4 regions of the Allobosea sp. 05T439 genome follow, and region 3 is predicted to be linked to each of the others. Evidence: predicted binding sites of a transcription regulator. Region 3 holds the regulator's gene; each other region holds the start of a gene.
The links. Region 3 encodes LexA, which represses DNA repair genes until DNA is damaged. Its sites were predicted from a motif close to TGTTCNNNNTGTGTTCNG; they were not measured.
Positions count from the first base shown of each region.

Region 1: AC1DIO_RS29480 (DUF763 domain-containing protein) is a predicted target of LexA. The motif match lies at 1,627-1,644, and genes of this name have one in related genera.
Region 2: AC1DIO_RS10120 (helicase-related protein) is a predicted target of LexA. The motif match lies at 1,762-1,779, and genes of this name have one in related genera.
Region 4: AC1DIO_RS02160 (ATP-dependent helicase) is a predicted target of LexA. The motif match lies at 1,715-1,732, and genes of this name have one in related genera.

Region 1 covers NZ_JBFTKP010000041.1:39,606-43,796, forward strand. The annotation lists gene AC1DIO_RS29475 (extensin-like domain-containing protein) at 1-248, shown strand, start outside; gene AC1DIO_RS29480 (DUF763 domain-containing protein) at 335-1,615, opposite strand; gene AC1DIO_RS29485 (serine hydrolase) at 1,763-2,683, opposite strand; gene AC1DIO_RS29490 (ABC transporter permease) at 2,724-3,539, opposite strand; gene AC1DIO_RS29495 (ABC transporter permease) at 3,543-4,191, opposite strand, start outside.
Region 2 covers NZ_JBFTKP010000007.1:74,712-78,902, reverse strand. The annotation lists gene AC1DIO_RS10130 (haloalkane dehalogenase) at 1-818, opposite strand, end outside; gene AC1DIO_RS10125 (TetR/AcrR family transcriptional regulator) at 815-1,411, opposite strand; gene AC1DIO_RS10120 (helicase-related protein) at 1,878-4,191, shown strand, end outside.
Region 3 covers NZ_JBFTKP010000012.1:128,622-132,812, reverse strand. The annotation lists gene moaC (cyclic pyranopterin monophosphate synthase MoaC) at 1-122, shown strand, start outside; gene AC1DIO_RS16215 (molybdopterin molybdotransferase MoeA) at 119-1,330, shown strand; gene lexA (transcriptional repressor LexA) at 1,412-2,116, shown strand; gene AC1DIO_RS16205 (hypothetical protein) at 2,110-2,577, opposite strand; gene AC1DIO_RS16200 (ComEC/Rec2 family competence protein) at 2,684-4,191, opposite strand, start outside.
Region 4 covers NZ_JBFTKP010000002.1:29,980-34,170, reverse strand. The annotation lists gene AC1DIO_RS02160 (ATP-dependent helicase) at 1-1,699, opposite strand, end outside; gene AC1DIO_RS02155 (acyl-CoA dehydrogenase family protein) at 1,818-3,473, shown strand; gene msrB (peptide-methionine (R)-S-oxide reductase MsrB) at 3,530-3,970, opposite strand; gene AC1DIO_RS02145 (BtaA family protein) at 4,132-4,191, shown strand, end outside.

The DNA of each region.
Region 1 (4,191 bases), on a different contig from region 3:
TCAGTGAGCATGCGAGCGGCAACGCTCTCGATGTCGGCGGGTTGCTGATGCAGGATGGCCGCGCCGTGGCATTCGCGGGTCAGGAGCCTCTGTCCCGCTCAATGCGCGACGCGGTGCAGAAGAGCGTCTGCCAACGGTTCGCCACCGTGCTCGGCCCGGGAGCCGACAGTTCCCACAAGGACCATCTTCATCTCGACATGCGCCAGCGCTCGCGAGGGTTTCGCATTTGCCAGTGGACGGTCGAATGAAGAGCAGTCCTGTTCTCCCCCCAGTCAGCATGCCAGACGCCGTCGGCGGAATGCCGATGGCGACGCGCTGGCGCCATGGCTGACGGTCAAGCCGGGTTCGCCTTCGCAGGCGGCGCGGGTGCCGCTTCACCGTCCGACCGCTCCCAGCCGAAGACGCTCCGGCCACCATACTCGGCGGAGCGCAGTCTCTCCTCCGTGACATACTCATCCAACGTCGGACCGGAGACGACGCGCTCCAGGCGCCGGCTTTCCCGGTCCAGACGTGCGATGGCAGCGAGCCTGTCGTCCTGACCGAGTTTCGCCCGATCGATGGCGGATTTCAGCACCGCGATCGTCTGGTCGTAGACCTTGGTGGGCACGGCGAACGGCTGTCTGTCCTTGCCGCCATGGGCGAGAGAGAAGCGCGCAGGATCGGCGAACCGGCACGGCGCGCCATGGATCACTTCCGCGACCATCGCAAGCGAACGGACCGTGCGGGCGCCGACGCCGGGCACGAGCAGCAATTCCGAGAAATCGGCGGGGGCGCTGTCGGCGGCTGCGGCGAGCGCACCATGGAGCCGTCGCGCAATCACGTCCTTGGGCCTGACCTCGTGATGTGCCGGCATGACGAGATGAGGTAGGGAAAGCTGCGCCGGCGACAGGACCGGCGGCGCCCGGTCGCGCTCCAGCGCCGCAAATTCCCTCACGATCCCCGACGGTCCGATGTCGCGCAGCAGATCGATCTGGCCGTTGCGGGAGAGGGCGGCGCGCCTGTCGGTCAGATTGATGATGCTGCCCTGGTTCTTGCCATCGATGGCGGCATGTGGCGCCTCGACGAAACTGCCCAGCCCTTCAGACTGCCAGTGATAGCGCCGGGCGAGGCCGCCATCGCCATTCATGCCCTGCTGCACCACGACCCAATGGCCGTCATTCCCGACGAAGAAGCCATGGAGATAGAGGTCGAAGCCGTCCTGCACGGCGGCACTGTCGACCTTGGCGACCAGCCGGCTCGCGGTGGCGAGCGCCTGTCCGTCGAACCCGACCCTCGCTCCAATCTGTTCGAGCTCGGCCGGTGTCTCGCGCGAATGGCGGCCCCGCCCGCCACAGACATGCAGGCCCAGCTCGCCCGACAGCGGAGCCAGCCCACGCTTGAGCGCGCCTATCACGCTGGTGGTGATACCCGACGAGTGCCAGTCCATTCCCATCACCGCCCCGAAGGACTGGAACCAGAATGGATGCGCCAACCGCCGCAGCAACTCGTCGCGGCCATAATGATGGATGATCGCCGCGCAGATGACCGCGCCGAGCTGCGTCATGCGCCGACCGAGCCAGGCGGGCACGCGGCCATGGTGGAGCGGAAGGTCGGCGCTGCCGGATCGCCGGGTCATGGCGAAGTCTCGCGAACGAAAGAGGAACGCCTGATATAGCCCGGCCTGTCCCCGCTTTCTACAGAAATTGATCCTCGTCGAGGCGGCTGGTCCTGTCGCTCCGTTGCGCCCGACCGCCGGTCGTCGCCGTGCACATCAAGATTCCGTTCAAATCCCGGCTATCTCGGCTGCAACCAACTTACCAATCCCCGGCAGGAAGCCGTCATCCTCTCCGATCGCTTCGCCCTGGGTGAAGACGGTCAGGATGAAGTCCTCGCCGCCAGGCAGGATGGCGCGCATCGTGTCGTGGCGGCGAAATTCGGCGCGTGCATCGCCCAGCCAGCGGGTCCGTCCGGCCTTGGACCAGATCCGCGAACCGTCCGGCAGGCCGCCGCCGAGATATCCGAGCAGTTGATAGGCGCCGCGGGCCCGGTCGGGACTTTCCTGGTCGCGAATGAGGTGGTCGCGCACCCGCTTCAGGCGAGCTTCCGGCAACAACGAGGAGCCATAAAAGATCTCTGACATCAGACGCGCCATTGCGATCGGCGTCAGGCGGTTGTGGCCGATGGGAGAGAGATCGAGCCCGATTTTCTCGCGGCCGTAGCGCAAATCATCCATCAGCTTCTGGTCGAGATTGATGCCGACCAACTCGGACCAGCCCAAGCCGGCGAAGAAGCGGTTGATCTCCCGGCGGCGCTCGCACCAGTCGGCCAGGGCCTCCCCCTGCAGCAATGTGTCGCCGGTCGTGCCGGTGAGCAGGTCGATGATGTAGTTCGTTGCCGAATTGGACGACCAGAGGATCATGTCGCGCATCGCGCGGTCGAGTTCCTCATGCTCGGTCAACCGTCCCTCCGTGAGGGCCGCCTGCGCCGCGACGAGGTGAAAGACCTTGACCAAAGAGCATGGGTAGCTCCGCCAGTCGGCATGGCGGGCAGCTCCAACCGGTTTCTCACCAGCAGGCTGAGGGCGCAGCAGGACATAGGCGAACTGGTCCAGCGGGACACCACGTCCGGAATAGATCGAAGACGCATGGGCCTCGATGGCGCGGCCGATCCGCTGCAGTTCTGTATCGTCGCGAAAGAAGCTCATGATGTCCTCATGGCGCAGGCATCGGCCGCGCAGGAAAAGGTCAGCCCTTCGGGCGCAAGGCGGTGTCGACCCCCTCGCCGATCAGGGCGAAGGTCACACCGGTATAGATGATGGCGAGACCCGGGCAGGTCGCGATCCACCAGGCGTCGAACAGGAACTCGCGGCCGTCCGAGATCATCAGCCCCCATTCCGGTGTCGGCGGCTGGATGCCGAGGCCGAGGAAGCTGAGCGAGGTCACGGCCAGGATCGTCAGGACGACATCCGCCATTGCATAGACGATTGCCGGGGTCACGGCGTTGGGCAGGACATGCCTGGCAACGATGTGCCGGTCGGTACCGCCGAAACTGCGCGCTGCCTGCACGAATTCGAGTTCGCGCAGCACCAGCACCTCGCCACGGACAATGCGGGCAAACGAGATCCAGTTCACCAGCAGGAAGGCGAGATAGAGGTTGAATTCCCCGGGACCCAGCACGCCGACGATGGCGATCACCAGGACATGGAAGGGGAAGGCCCAGAAGATGTCGGTGATACGCATGATCACGGTATCGACGCGGCCACCGACATAGCCGGAGAGCGCACCGATCGCCGCGCCCAACATGGCCGGCGCCGCGACACAGATCAGTGCCACCCTCAGATCGACGAGACCGCCCGCCATGACCCGCGAGGCGACATCGCGCCCGAGATCGTCCGTGCCGAACCAGTGGCCGAGTGAGGGCGGCTGCGACGTATTGCCGTAGTCGATGAGGAAGGGATCATGCGGTGTCCAGACTTGCCCCAGCCCGACGAACAGGCTCAGCAGGGCGAGCATCACGAGGCCGATCAGCAGCGTCGGATTGAGGCGGCGCAGTCGCGTCATGGTTCAATCCAGCCTGATGCGCGGGTCGGCCAGCGCGTAGGCGATATCCGTCGCCAGGTTGATCAGGACCACGAGCACGGCAAAGACGATGGTCAGCCCCTGGATCATCGGGTAGTCGCGGGCGAATATCGATTCAACGAAGAGCGAGCCGAGCCCGGGCAGGGCGAAGACCGTTTCGATCACGACCGTGCCACCGATGATCCAGCTCGTATGTGCGCCGAGCACCGAGATCGAGCTGATCAGGGCATTCGGCAGGACGTGCACGCGCATCGTGCGGTTGGTGCCATTACCCTTGGCCCGGGCCGTCGTGACATAATCCGAGCCGAGCACGTTCAGGATGCCGCTGCGCAGGCTGCGGATCGTCAGCGATGCCGTCGCGAGGGCAATCACCAGGGCGGGAAGCGTCAGATGATGCAGCCGCGAAAGAAAGCCGTCCCCGTACCCGGAGGTGGGGAACAGTGGCACCCAGATCGCCAGCATGACGACAAGGACCAGCCCCAGCCAGAATGAGGGGATGGCGAGCAGGATGGTGAAGACGAGTTTGATCAGGACATCCACCGGCTTGTCCCGCTCGACCGCCGAGAGCAGGGCAAGAGGAACGGTGAGGATGACGGCAATGATGGTTGAATAGGCGACGAGCCACAGCGTCGCC
Region 2 (4,191 bases), on a different contig from region 3:
GCGCCGGGGCCGAGATTGATCAGGCGGCAATCATGCAGTCCCGCCGCGAACCTATCCGCCTCGGCCGGAGAGATCAGCGCCCCGGGATCGCCGCAGAACAACAGCTTCGGATAGGTGGACGCACGTAATGCTGCGTGGTCGCGCTCGCTGATGGCATGGACATCGGCCGGGGCGCCCGCAATGGGGAGCTCGTTGGGCAGTCGGAGGATCGGCCTGCGCGATTCGGGCGTTGGAAACGGCGCTCGATAGGCATCCAGCTCTTCATCGCTCAAGGCCCGCAGGACGGCAGCGGGCAGGACCCTCTCGATAAAGACATTGTCCTCGAGAATCAGCTTCTCGCCCTGTCCCGGCGTCCGGAACGCCCTGAACAGCTCACGCGCCTGCGGCCGCTGATGGAATGCATCCCAGCTTGCAAAGGGCTGGATGAATTCCATGAAGGCCAGGCCGATCATGTCGCTGGGGTTACAGGAGGCATGGTGGAAGGCGAGTGCCGTGCCCCAGTCCTGGGCGACGATGACCATCCGTCCGAGGCCCAGTTCAGCGATGAAGGCGTCGAGATAGCGGACCTGGTCGGTGAAGCGATAGGCGATGTCCGGCTTGCCGGACTGACCGTAGCCGATCAGGTCGGGGGCAATGCAGTGCGCCAGCGGCGCGACGTGCGGAATGATATGGCGCCAGATATAGGAGGAGGTCGGGTTGCCGTGCAGGAAGAGTACGGTCGGCCCCGCAGAGCCGGCCTCGACATAGGACATGGTCGAGCCGAGGACGGGAATCTCCCGGCGCAGCCATTCGGATGCGAATCCAGGTGACTGGGTCATGGCGATGCCCTTCTTCCAAACAGCGTTGCGAAAAGGATGGCCTTGAAGCGTTCGAGCGGAACCGGGCTGCGATCGACCTTCATGCGCAGGATCGCGCCMTGCCAGGCGGTGAGCAGGAAATCAGCGAGGTCGTCGGCGCTGAAATCCGTCGCGATCTCGCCAGTGGCCTGGCCTTCGGCGATGCATGCCGCAAAGGGCTCTCGCCAAAGGACGAAGATCTCCGAGAGTCGCTGCCGCAACCGTTCGCTATTGGGAGAGGTCTCGACGCTGAAATTGCCGATCATGCATCCGCGCGACCAATCGGCGGTTTCGAGCTTGGTCGTGATCGCGTCCAGATAGCGCCGCAACCGCGCGGCTGCGGGCAGGGAGCGGTCGGCCAGGGCTTCATCGACGAGGCCGCCGACATAGGCGAAATAGCGATCGAGCACTTCCTCGGCGAATTCCTCCTTCGATCCGAAATGATTGGTGAATGAGCCAGGGCTCGCTCCGGCTGCAGCGACGATCTCGCGTATGCCGGTGGCGGAATAGCCGCTCTTCCAGAGGAGATCGCGGCCAGCGGCGAGGAGATTTTCACGAAGGGATGGCTTGCTCATGAAGGTAGAATACGTACGTACGTATTATTGTCAACACTCCGGGAAACGCCCGATCGCCAAGGTGTCGGACGGGAGGCGGGTCTCGTCCGAACGGCCCGCTGAGGCGATGGCTCAGGCTGGTTCCACGCCGTTGCGCACGCAGAAATCACACGGCGGCCCCTCGTTTCGCCGTGAGCACGACATAAATAGCGCGGAGGACTGTCGGCGCCCGGCCGTTTACGCTGGTCGCGAAAATGAGTGGATCAAGCTCGTGTCACGATTCCAGATATAGTGGTACTTGCGGCCGTCTCCGCGATATCTGGCCGTGAACGAATCCCGATTCTGCCGGAGTCAGCGATTCGGGCTTGCTTCGTTCAGGACTCGTTCCGCAGCTTAATTTCGGCGCTCCAGCTTGTGCCAAGGTAGGACGCTTTCCCCAGCGTCTGCTGCCGGCAAGGGCCCAAAGGAAACGATCGGTCGCGTCTTGATTTCAGCACGCTCTCTTCCGCCCTCGGTTCGTGCGCAGGGTGTCACAGCAGTTCTCGGGCCCACCAATACCGGCAAGACGCATCTGGCGATCGAGCGGATGGTGGCGCACCCGACCGGAATGATCGGCCTGCCGCTGCGCCTGCTGGCGCGCGAGGTCTATGGCCGCGTGGTCGAGAAGGTCGGCCCCGAGGCGGTGGCGCTGGTCACCGGCGAGGAAAAGATCAAGCCGCAGCGGCCCCGCTTCTGGGTCTGCACCGTCGAGGCCATGCCGCGCGATCTCGCCGTCGATTTCGTCGCGATTGACGAGATTCAGCTCGCCGCCGACCTCGACCGCGGTCACGTCTTCACCGACCGCCTGCTGAACCGGCGCGGTCGGGCCGAGACGATGCTGATCGGCGCGGGCACCATGAAGCCGCTGATCGAGCAGCTCATTCCCGGGGTGAACGTCGTCACGCGTCCACGCCTGTCGCAGCTCACATTTGCCGGCGACAAGAAGATCACCCGCCTGCCACGACGCAGCGCGATCGTCGCCTTCTCCGTCGAGGAGGTTTATGCGATCGCTGAACTGATCCGTCGGCAGAAGGGGGGAGCCGCCGTCGTGCTCGGCGCGCTCTCGCCGCGCACGCGCAACGCCCAGGTCGAGATCTACCAGTCGGGCGATGTCGACTATCTCGTCGCGACGGACGCCATCGGCATGGGGCTCAATCTCGATGTCGATCACATCGCCTTCGCGTCGGACCGGAAATTCGACGGCCATCATTTCCGCAAGCTGAACCCCGCGGAGTTCGGCCAGGTCGCCGGGCGCGCCGGCCGCCATCTGCGCGACGGCACCTTTGGCACGAGCGGGCGTTGCCCGCCCTTCGACGCCGAATTGGTCGAGGCGATCGAGAATCATCGTTTTGAATCGGTGCGGCAGCTGCAATGGCGCAATTCCGATCTCGATCTGCGCTCCGTCGACGGGCTGATCGCCAGCCTGAACGTCCAGCCAACCGAGCAGGGGCTGACCCGTGCGCTGATCGCAGAGGACATGACGACGCTGGAGGTTCTGGCCCGCGATGCCGATGTCAGGCCGCTGGCGCAGGGCCGTGCAGCAGTCGAGCGGCTCTGGGAGGTGTGTGGCCTGCCTGATTATCGCAAGATCGCGCCGATGCAGCACGCTGATCTCGCCACCACGCTGTATCTGCGCCTGATGCGCCACGGACGGCTCGATCCGGACTGGTATCGCGCCCAACTCGATGCGCTTGACCGGACCGATGGCGAGATCGACACGCTGTCTGCCCGCATTGCGCAGGTCCGAACTTGGACCTATGTCGCAAACCGTCCTGACTGGTTACCTGATCCAGAGCATTGGCAGGGGGTGGCGCGTCTTGTAGAGGACAAGCTGTCGGACGCTTTGCACGAGCGGCTAGCCAGCCGTTTCGTCGATCGGCGCACGAGCGTGCTGATGCGTCGTTTGCGGGAGAATGCAATGTTGGAGGCTGAGGTCACCACGACGGGCGATGTGCTCGTCGAGGGACAGCATGTCGGGATGCTTCAGGGATTTCGCTTCACGGCGGATCCCAAGGCTGGCGGGCCCGAGGCGAAAGCCTTGAACATGGCCGCGATGAAGGCGCTTGCCAGCGAGATCGAAGCGCGCGCCGCGCGTGTCGTGCTCGCGGCTGATGATGCCTTCGTGCTTTCGCATGACGGGCTGGTGCGCTGGATCGGTGAGCCGGTCGCGCGGCTTGTCGCCGGCGACAAGGTTCTGGAGCCGCGCCTGCGCCTGCTGGTCGAGGAGCACCTGACCGGACCGGCGCGCGAGCAGGTCGACGCGCGCCTCACTCTCTGGCTCAAGAATCACATCGCCCGTCTGCTTGGTGCGTTGCAGCTGCTCGAGAATGCCGAGAATGTCACCGGTATCGCGCGCGGCATCGCCTATCAGGCCGGGGAGTCGCTGGGCGTGCTGGAGCGCGCCAAGGTCGGCGAGGAGATGAAGACGCTGGATCAGGAGGGCCGCGCAGCACTCCGTCAGCTCGGCATCCGCTTCGGAGCCTTTCATCTTTACGTCCCGGCCCTGCTGAAGCCGGCACCACGTGCGCTGGCTGCCCAGCTCTGGGCGCTGAAGCATGGCGGGCCCGATACGTCGGGCCTCGACGATATTGCCCATCTAGCAGCCTCGGGTCGGACATCCTTTGCCGTCGACAAGGCGGTGCCGAAGGGTCTTTACCGTGCTGCCGGCTATCGCGTCTGCGGCGAGCGCGCCGTGCGTGTCGATATCCTCGAGCGGCTTGCTGACCTGATCCGGCCGGCTATCGCCTATCGCCCGGGCCTGA
Region 3 (4,191 bases):
GCCTCACAGTTTACGACATGGTCAAGGCGGTCGACCGGGCGATGCGGATCGAAGGCATCAGGCTCGTCCACAAGTCAGGTGGAAAATCCGGCACCTTCGATCTCCCGGAAACTGCGCGATGAGCCTCACGCCCGTCCCCGTCGCCCTGAAGGCGCTAATCGACAGCGTTCCGGCACCGACACCATCAGAAACCCTGCCACTCGCACAATGCGTAGGGCGCGTGCTCGCCGCCGACCTGCAGGCGCTTCGGACCCAGCCCCCCTTTGCCAACTCCGCAATGGACGGATACGCCGTTCGCGCAGACGATATTGCGCCGGCAAATGAATTGCGTGTCATCGGCGAATCGGCTGCCGGTCGTTCCTTCTCAGGGATGGTCCGCTCCAATGAGGCTGTTCGCATCTTCACCGGTGCTCCGATTCCGGAGGGCGCCGATACGATCTTGATTCAGGAGAATGCGGACGGCGTCGGCACTGCGACGATCCGCGTGCGCGAGGACGCCGAGCGCGGCAAGTTCGTTCGTCAGGCAGGATTGGACTTCTCCGAGGGCGAGGTGTTGCTTCTCGCCGGCAGCCGGCTCGACAGTGCGAGCCTCGGCCTCGCGGCAGCCATGGGCCACCCCATGCTCACTGTGCGTCGGAAGCCACTGGTCGCGATCCTCGCGACTGGCGACGAACTGGTCCAGCCCGGCGAGCCGGTTGGACCCGACCAGATCGTCGCGTCCAACAGTTTTGCGCTCGCCGCGCTGGTCGAGCAGGCCGGCGGCACGGCGCTCGATCTCGGGATTGCCCGCGATGATCATGCCGATCTCGCCGACAAGATTGGCCAGGCACGGAAGGCCGATGCCGATGTGCTGATCACCCTCGGAGGAGCCTCGGTAGGTGAGCACGATCTCGTCCAGGCAGCGTTGATCGGTCAAGGCATGGCGCTCGGCTTCTGGAAGATCGCCATGCGGCCGGGCAAGCCGATGATGATGGGCCGCCTCGGCCGCATGGTCGCGCTCGGCCTGCCCGGAAACCCCGTCTCGTCCATCGTTTGCGGACATCTCTTCGTCGTGCCCCTGCTCAGGACCCTCCTGGGCGTACCGGAACCGGAGCGCGATCTGAGTGAGCCTGCAATCGTCGGAAGAAATTTGCCGGCAAATGATGAGCGGCGAGACTATATGAGGTCGGAACTGACGCTCACTCCGGAAGGATGGCTGGCAACGCCCTTCGCCAAGCAGGATTCGTCGATGCTGGCCACTCTTGCCCGCGCCGACGCGCTACTCATTCGCGAATCGTTTGCTGCGCCGGCAAACAAAGGCGACAACTGCCGGATCATCCGCCTACGCTGAGCGCGCTTGCGGAACACAACGCGAACCTGTATGGTGTTCGTGCTTTGTTTCGATTCCATACAAAGAGCGCCGGCGGGAACCATGCTGACACGCAAACAGTTCGAACTGCTTCGTTTCATCCAGGAACGCCTGCGCGAGACAGGGGTGCCCCCCTCCTTCGACGAGATGAAGGACGCGCTCGATCTGCGCTCCAAGTCCGGTATCCATCGCCTGATCATGGCGCTGGAGGAGCGCGGGTTCATTCGCCGCCTTCCCAATCGAGCCCGAGCGCTGGAGATCATAAAGCTGCCCGAAGGGGCCGGCGGCCCTCAGGCGACGCGCGGACGGTTCAGCCCCTCCGTCGTCCAAGGGGGGCTTGGCAAGGTCCGGCCGATCGCACCGCCCCCGGACGAAGATGTGCGCTCCACGGTTGCGATTCCGGTCATGGGGCGGATTGCCGCCGGTACACCGATTTCCGCCATCCAGAGCCGCAGCCATACCGTGGCACTGCCTGCCGACATGCTTGGCCCCGGTGAACATTTTGCCCTCGAGGTTCGCGGCGACTCGATGGTGGAAGCCGGCATTCTCGACGGCGATACGGTGGTGATCAAGCGTCAGGACACGGCCAATACCGGGGATATCGTCGTGGCTCTGATCGATGACGAGGAAGCAACGCTGAAGCGACTGCGCAAGCGCGGCTCCTCGATCGCGCTCGAGGCTGCCAATCCCGCCTATGAGACAAGGGTGCTGGGACCGGACCGCGTCAAGATTCAGGGCCGCCTGGTCAACCTGATGCGGCGCTACTGAAGCGGCTCGTGTTCTTCGACAGCCGCCAGCGGCAAAGCCGGCGTGCTTGCAGGCCGCTCCCGCTTGCGGCTCCAGGGACGATCGACACCATCCTGCTCTGATAGATGGGCGCGCCAGCCGCCCTTGTTGCCGACAAGGGCGGTCGCGCCATCGCGCGACAATGCCCTGCGGTCGATCAGTCGTGCTGCGCACGGAGCGTTCCACGGAATCGGCGTGATGACGAGATCGGCGCGCCGACAGTCCTCGACGATGGCCAGGCGATCACGTGCAAAGGCAACGCTTCGTCCATCCTTGCTGCGGACGACACAACCCAACGTGTCGCAGGCCGCGCCTTCCCGCAGGCTGTTGTCGTCAGTCCGGCGATTATCGCCATCTGCGTTCAGCCATTGCTGCAGCACGAAGCGGCTCGGTTGCCCCGCCAGGATGACCATCGCCCCCGCGGACCAGGATGCCGGAACCATCGCGTTCGATCAGGATGTCGGGCCTGTCGGGCTTCGCTGCCACGAGCAGTCCCGCGATCAGGGGGGCGACGGCCAGGAAGCGCAGCGGTGTCGTCCAGAGCGTGATTCAGAGAAGCGCAGCGGCAAAGCATGCGAGCGCCGCGGCCCCGAATGCAGGAATGATCACCGCGGAGTGGTCGAATCCCGCAACCCAGCGCGCGGATTGCAGCACATAGTCCGAAGCGACTCCCATGAGCGCCCAAGCCGGCCAATCCAGGCCGAAGGGATAGGCGAGCACGCCGAAGACAGCGGCAGGCATGACGATCAGGGAAACGAAGGGCAAGGCGAGCGCATTGCCGAGCAGACCGAAGGGGTTGAAGGTCTGGAAGTGATAGGCACCGAACGGTGCGGTTGCGACCGTCGCCAGCACGGTCGTGACCGTGAGCCCGACCACCGCGATCCAGATCGGCCGTAGCGGCCAAGGCAGGTTCGCCGGCGCCTCGGAGTGGCCGCGATCCTCCCAGCGCTCGGCAAAGGCGATCAGCGCCGCGACAGCGCCAAAGGACATCTGGAAGCTTGGACCAAGCAGCGCGTCAGGCTCGCGCAGCAGAACGATCATCGCAGCGAGAGCCAGATTGCGCATGCTGAGCGCCGGGCGATCGACGAGAATCGCACCGAGCATGACCAATGTCATGATCAGCGAGCGCACCGTCGCGACCTCGGCTCCCGAGAAGATGCAATAAGCCGTGGCGCCGAGCATCGCGGCCAGGGCGGCGAGTTTCTTTATGGGCCAGCGCAATGCCAGCGTTTGCGATAGCGCCAGCAGGCCACGGACCAGGCCGAAGATCGTGGCGGAGGCCAGCACCATGTGAAGGCCCGAGATCGAGATGATATGATAGATTCCGGCCGCGCGGAGGTCGATATTGGTCGCCTCCGTGATGAGGCCGCGCTTGCCAGTAACCAACGACGCCGCCATCGCGCCAGCCTGCCCTCCCCCGATCCCGGCGATGCGCTCCGTCAGGGCATTGCGCGCCCGGTCGACCGTCGCGCGTATCTGAAGCTCGAGCGGTGGCTGCAAGGGTGGTGGGGCGAGCGTGATCTTTCCGGGGATGGTCCCGACTGCACCAAGCCCTCGGAAGAAGGCGTCGCGCCCGAAGTCGTAGCCACCTGGTCGCACTGGACCGGGCGGCGGCAGGAGGCGCGCGACGGCAGCGATGTGATCGCCCGGCGAAACCGAACCACCTTTGACGTTGACCCGAACCCGCCGTGGCAGGCGTTCAGGCTCCACCCCGGCAATGCCGGTCACCAGGATCACGAGGCGCGCGCCGGCGTCGCGCGCCTCGACCGATTCGACAAAGCCGGTGAGTTGTCCCACGCGCATTCGATCGAGCATCGGTGCTGCGATCGTCGCCGTGCGCCAGGCCGCGGCACCAAAGCCGGCGAAGATGGCAGCAAGGCCGACGCAAGCGAGCATGACCGGGCGTCGGGCGCGCGACAGCGCTGCCATCGCAGCGGAGACGCCAAAGCCGGAGAGCGGGACCCAGAAGGATGGCTCGCGATCAGCCGCGAAATAGAGCAGAATGCCGGCTCCCATCAGCACCGGCAGCCAGAGAAACAGCCTTCTTCGTCCGGCCT
Region 4 (4,191 bases), on a different contig from region 3:
CCCCGGCCTCGCCACCATCGGCATCCATCACCAGCGAGACGTGCTCAAGGAAGGCCGGCAGGTCTGGGAACTCGTCCAGAGAGCGCACCAGTTCCTTGAGGTTCTCGAGGCGGCCGGCGGCATCGGCCGAGCGATCCTTCTGCCACATCTCGGTATAGCCGGATTCCTCCAGCACCTGCTCGGCAAGCTCGCCCTGCTTCATGTGTTCGGCCTTGGTCGACCAGCGGGCAAAGGCCTCGACCAGTTCGCGCAGCGCGGTGCGGGCCTTCGGCTTCAGTTCCTCGGTCTCGACCACGGCACGGGCCGATTGCAGCAGCGACAGGCCGGTTGCCCGGGCGTGGTTGTGCAGAAGCTGGACCGTCGCGTCGCCCAGCCCGCGCTTCGGCACATTGACGATGCGCTCGAAGGCGAGATCATCGGTCTGGCTCACCACGCAGCGCAGATAGGCCATGGCGTCGCGGATTTCGGCCCGCTCATAGAAGCGTGGGCCGCCGATGACGCGATAGGGCACGCCGACATGGACGAAGCGCTCCTCGATCTCGCGCATCTGGGCGGAGATGCGGACGAGGATGGCGACCTCGGCAAGGTTTTCGCCCTTGCTCTGCATCGCCTCGATCTCGTCGCTGATCAGGCGGGCTTCCTCCTGGCTGTCCCAGGCGCCGGTGATCGTGACCTTCTCCCCGGCTTCGTCCTCGGTGCGCAATGTCTTGCCGAGCCGGCCTTCGTTGCGGGCAATCAGTTTTGAGGCGGTGGCGAGGATATGCCCGGTCGAGCGGTAGTTCCGTTCCAGCCTGACCACGACCGCGCCGGGAAAATCGTGCTCGAAGCGCAGGATGTTGTCGACCTCGGCGCCGCGCCAGCCATAGATCGACTGGTCGTCGTCGCCGACGCAGGCGATGTTGCGCCGGCCCTGCGCCAGCAGGCGCAGCCAGAGATACTGGGCGGTGTTGGTGTCCTGATATTCGTCGACCAGGATGTAGCGGAAGCGCTCATGATAGGTCGCGAGCACATCGGCATGCTCCCGGAACAGCGTCAGGCAGTGCAGCAGCAGATCGCCGAAATCGACTGCGTTCAGCGTCTTCAGCCGCTCCTGATAGGCGGCATAAAGGGCGCCGCCCTTGCCTCCGGCGAAGACGCCGGCTTCACCCGGCGGCACGTCCTTGGGGGCAAGCCCGCGGTTCTTCCAGCTGTCGATGAAGCCCGCCAGCATGCGGCCGGGCCAGCGCTTCTCGTCGATCCCGGCGGCCGTGATGACCTGCTTCATAAGGCGAATCTGGTCGTCGGTATCGAGAATGGTGAAGTCCGAGCGCAGATCGAGGAGCTCGGCATGGCGGCGCAGGATCTTGGCCGAGATCGAGTGGAAGGTGCCGAGCCAGGGCATGCCTTCGGCCACGGGGCCGACGAGGCTTGCGATGCGCTCCTTCATCTCGCGCGCTGCCTTGTTGGTGAAGGTCACCGAGAGGATCTGGGACGGATAGGCGCGGTTGGTGGCGATCAGATGGGCGATGCGCGTGGTCAGCACACGGGTCTTGCCGGTGCCGGCGCCTGCCAGGACCAGAACAGGGCCATCCGTGGCCTCGACCGCTTGCCGCTGCTCCGGGTTGAGGCCTGCCAGATAGCCTGCCGCCGGCTGTGCGGCGGCGCGGGCGGCGAGGCCGCCGGGGCGGGGCAGAGGGGCGGACGTGGTGTGATCGGACAAGGCTTCAGGTCGCTTTGATCGTGATTCGTTCCAGAGGCAATATAGGCTGTCGCGCCGCAGATTGCTGGATAAGGCTGTTGGGCGTTGAATGCTCGCCCGATCGTCAGGACGCGCCGCGATGAATGTGGATATCGCCTCCCGCCATTCCACCCATGAAGTGACGAACCAGGTTCCCATACTGTGCGATTACGACGCCTTCGCGGCTGATCCCGTGTTGCAGGCGGCGGCCACCGCCTTCGATGCAGGCTGGGCCTCGGAGCGCCTGCACGCGGCAGGGCGCATTGTCGGCTCGGCGCAGGTGCAGGACCTGGCGCGACTGGCGAACAGGTTCCCGCCCGAACTCAGGACGCATGACCGGTTCGGCAACCGCATCGACCAGATCGAGTTCCATCCGGCCTGGCACGAATTGATGGGGCTTGCGATCGAGCAGGAGACCCATTCGCTCGCATGGAACAGGCCGGGCCCGGGCGCACAGGTGGCGCGTGCTGCGCTCTCCTATCTCTGGAGTCAGGGCGAAAGCGGCATCTGCTGCCCGATCAGCATGACCTATGCCGCGATCCCGGTCCTGAGGCAGGAACCCGACCTCTGGAGCAAGTGGGGCGCCCTGGTCAGCTCCAACCGCTATGACCGCCGCCAGACGACCGCCTCCGCCAAGACAGGGGCGACCGTCGGCACGGCAATGACCGAGAAGCAGGGAGGCTCTGACCTGCGCCAGACCCAGACCATCGCCGAGGACAATGGCGACGGGACATGGTCCCTGACCGGGCACAAGTGGTTCTTCTCGGTGCCGCATTCCGACCTGTTCCTGACCTTGGCCCGAACCGCCGAGGGCATTTCCTGCTTCGTCGTGCCGGGCTGGCTGCCGGACGGCTCGCGCAACGGCGTGGCGATCCAGCGGCTCAAGGACAAATGCGGCAATCGCTCGAATGCCTCGTCCGAGGTCGAATTCCGCGGTGCGATCGGCCAGATGATCGGCGAGCCAGGCCGGGGCCTGCGCACCGGCCTGGCGATGAACCAGGGCTCCCGGCTGGACATTGCGGCGGCGTCGGCCGGGCAGATGCGGCTCGCCGTTTCGCTGGCGGCGCATCACGCGGCCCATCGGCGCGCCTTCCAGCGCGGGCTGATCGATCAGCCGATCATGCAGAACGTGCTGGCCGATCTTGCGATCGAGGCCGAGGCTGCAGCCTGGCTCGCCTTTCGGCTGTTTGCGGCGCTCGACCGTCAGGAAACGAGCGAGAGCGACCGGTTGCTGGCGCGGATCGGCGCGCCGATTGCGAAATACTGGGTCTCGAAGCGCGCGCCGGCGGTGGTGGTCGAGGCGCTGGAATGCCATGGCGGCAACGGCTTTATCGAGGAAAACCCCATGGCCCGGCTCTATCGGGAGGCGCCGCTCAACAGCGTCTGGGAGGGCTCGGGCAACGTCATTTGTCTCGATGTGCTGCGCTCGCTGGAGCGAGAGCCGGGCTCTCTCGTGGCGCTGATCGAGGAGATGCGACGCGCGGCCGGCGCCGACAATCGCTTTGATGCGCATTTGAGCGCGCTGGAGTCGGAGATACCCACTTTGGTGCGAAGCGAAGGACAGGCGCGGCGGCTGGTCGAGCGGCTGGCGCTGGCGCTGCAGGCCTCGTTGCTGCTGCGCCACGCACCTCACATGGTCGCAGACGCCTTCATCGCGACGCGGCTCGAGGGGCGCTGGTCGGGCCATTTCGGCGATCTGCCGGCGTCCGTGGATGCTGCCGCGCTGGCGCATCGGGCCGTCCCGGCGGTGGAATAGCACTCACGCGTTTGCGCGGCCGCCCTCCCGAAGGGGAGCGCGGCCGGCCGACTGGCTCAGGCCTCGGCCGGAGCGAAATCCATCGCCACGCCATTGATGCAGTAGCGCAGTCCGGTCGGTGGCGGGCCGTCAGGGAAGACATGGCCGAGATGGCCGCCGCAGCGGGCGCAATGCACCTCGGTGCGCTGCATCATGTAGCTATTGTCCTCGCTGATACCGACCGCACCCTCCAGTGGCTGGTCGAAGCTCGGCCAGCCCGTGCCGCTCTCGAATTTCTTGCCGGACTGGAACAAGGGGTTGCCGCAACCGGCGCAGGTGAACCGCCCGGCGCGCTTCTCGAAATTCAAGGCGCAGGAGCCGGCGCGCTCGGTGCCATGCCCGCGCAGCACGTGGTACTGCTCCGGGGTCAGGCGGCGGCGCCACTCCTCGTCGGTCAACTGGAATTCGAACTCACCGGCTTCCCTGACCTTGCCGCCGAACAGTCCGGACAGTCCCATCGTCATTCTCCCGTTCAAAGGTTTCGGGCGGAATATGGGGATGATTGCGCTCCACGTCAGCCCGCCCTCACGGATAGCTGATCCGCAAGGCGCGTCACCCAACCGTCACGCGACTCCTCTAGTCGGCTCGCCATCACAACGGACCGCGCGAGGAACGAAGAATGCAGACGGCGCGTACGGTTCGGCGGGAAACCACAATGGGCCTGACCACGGCGGTGCAT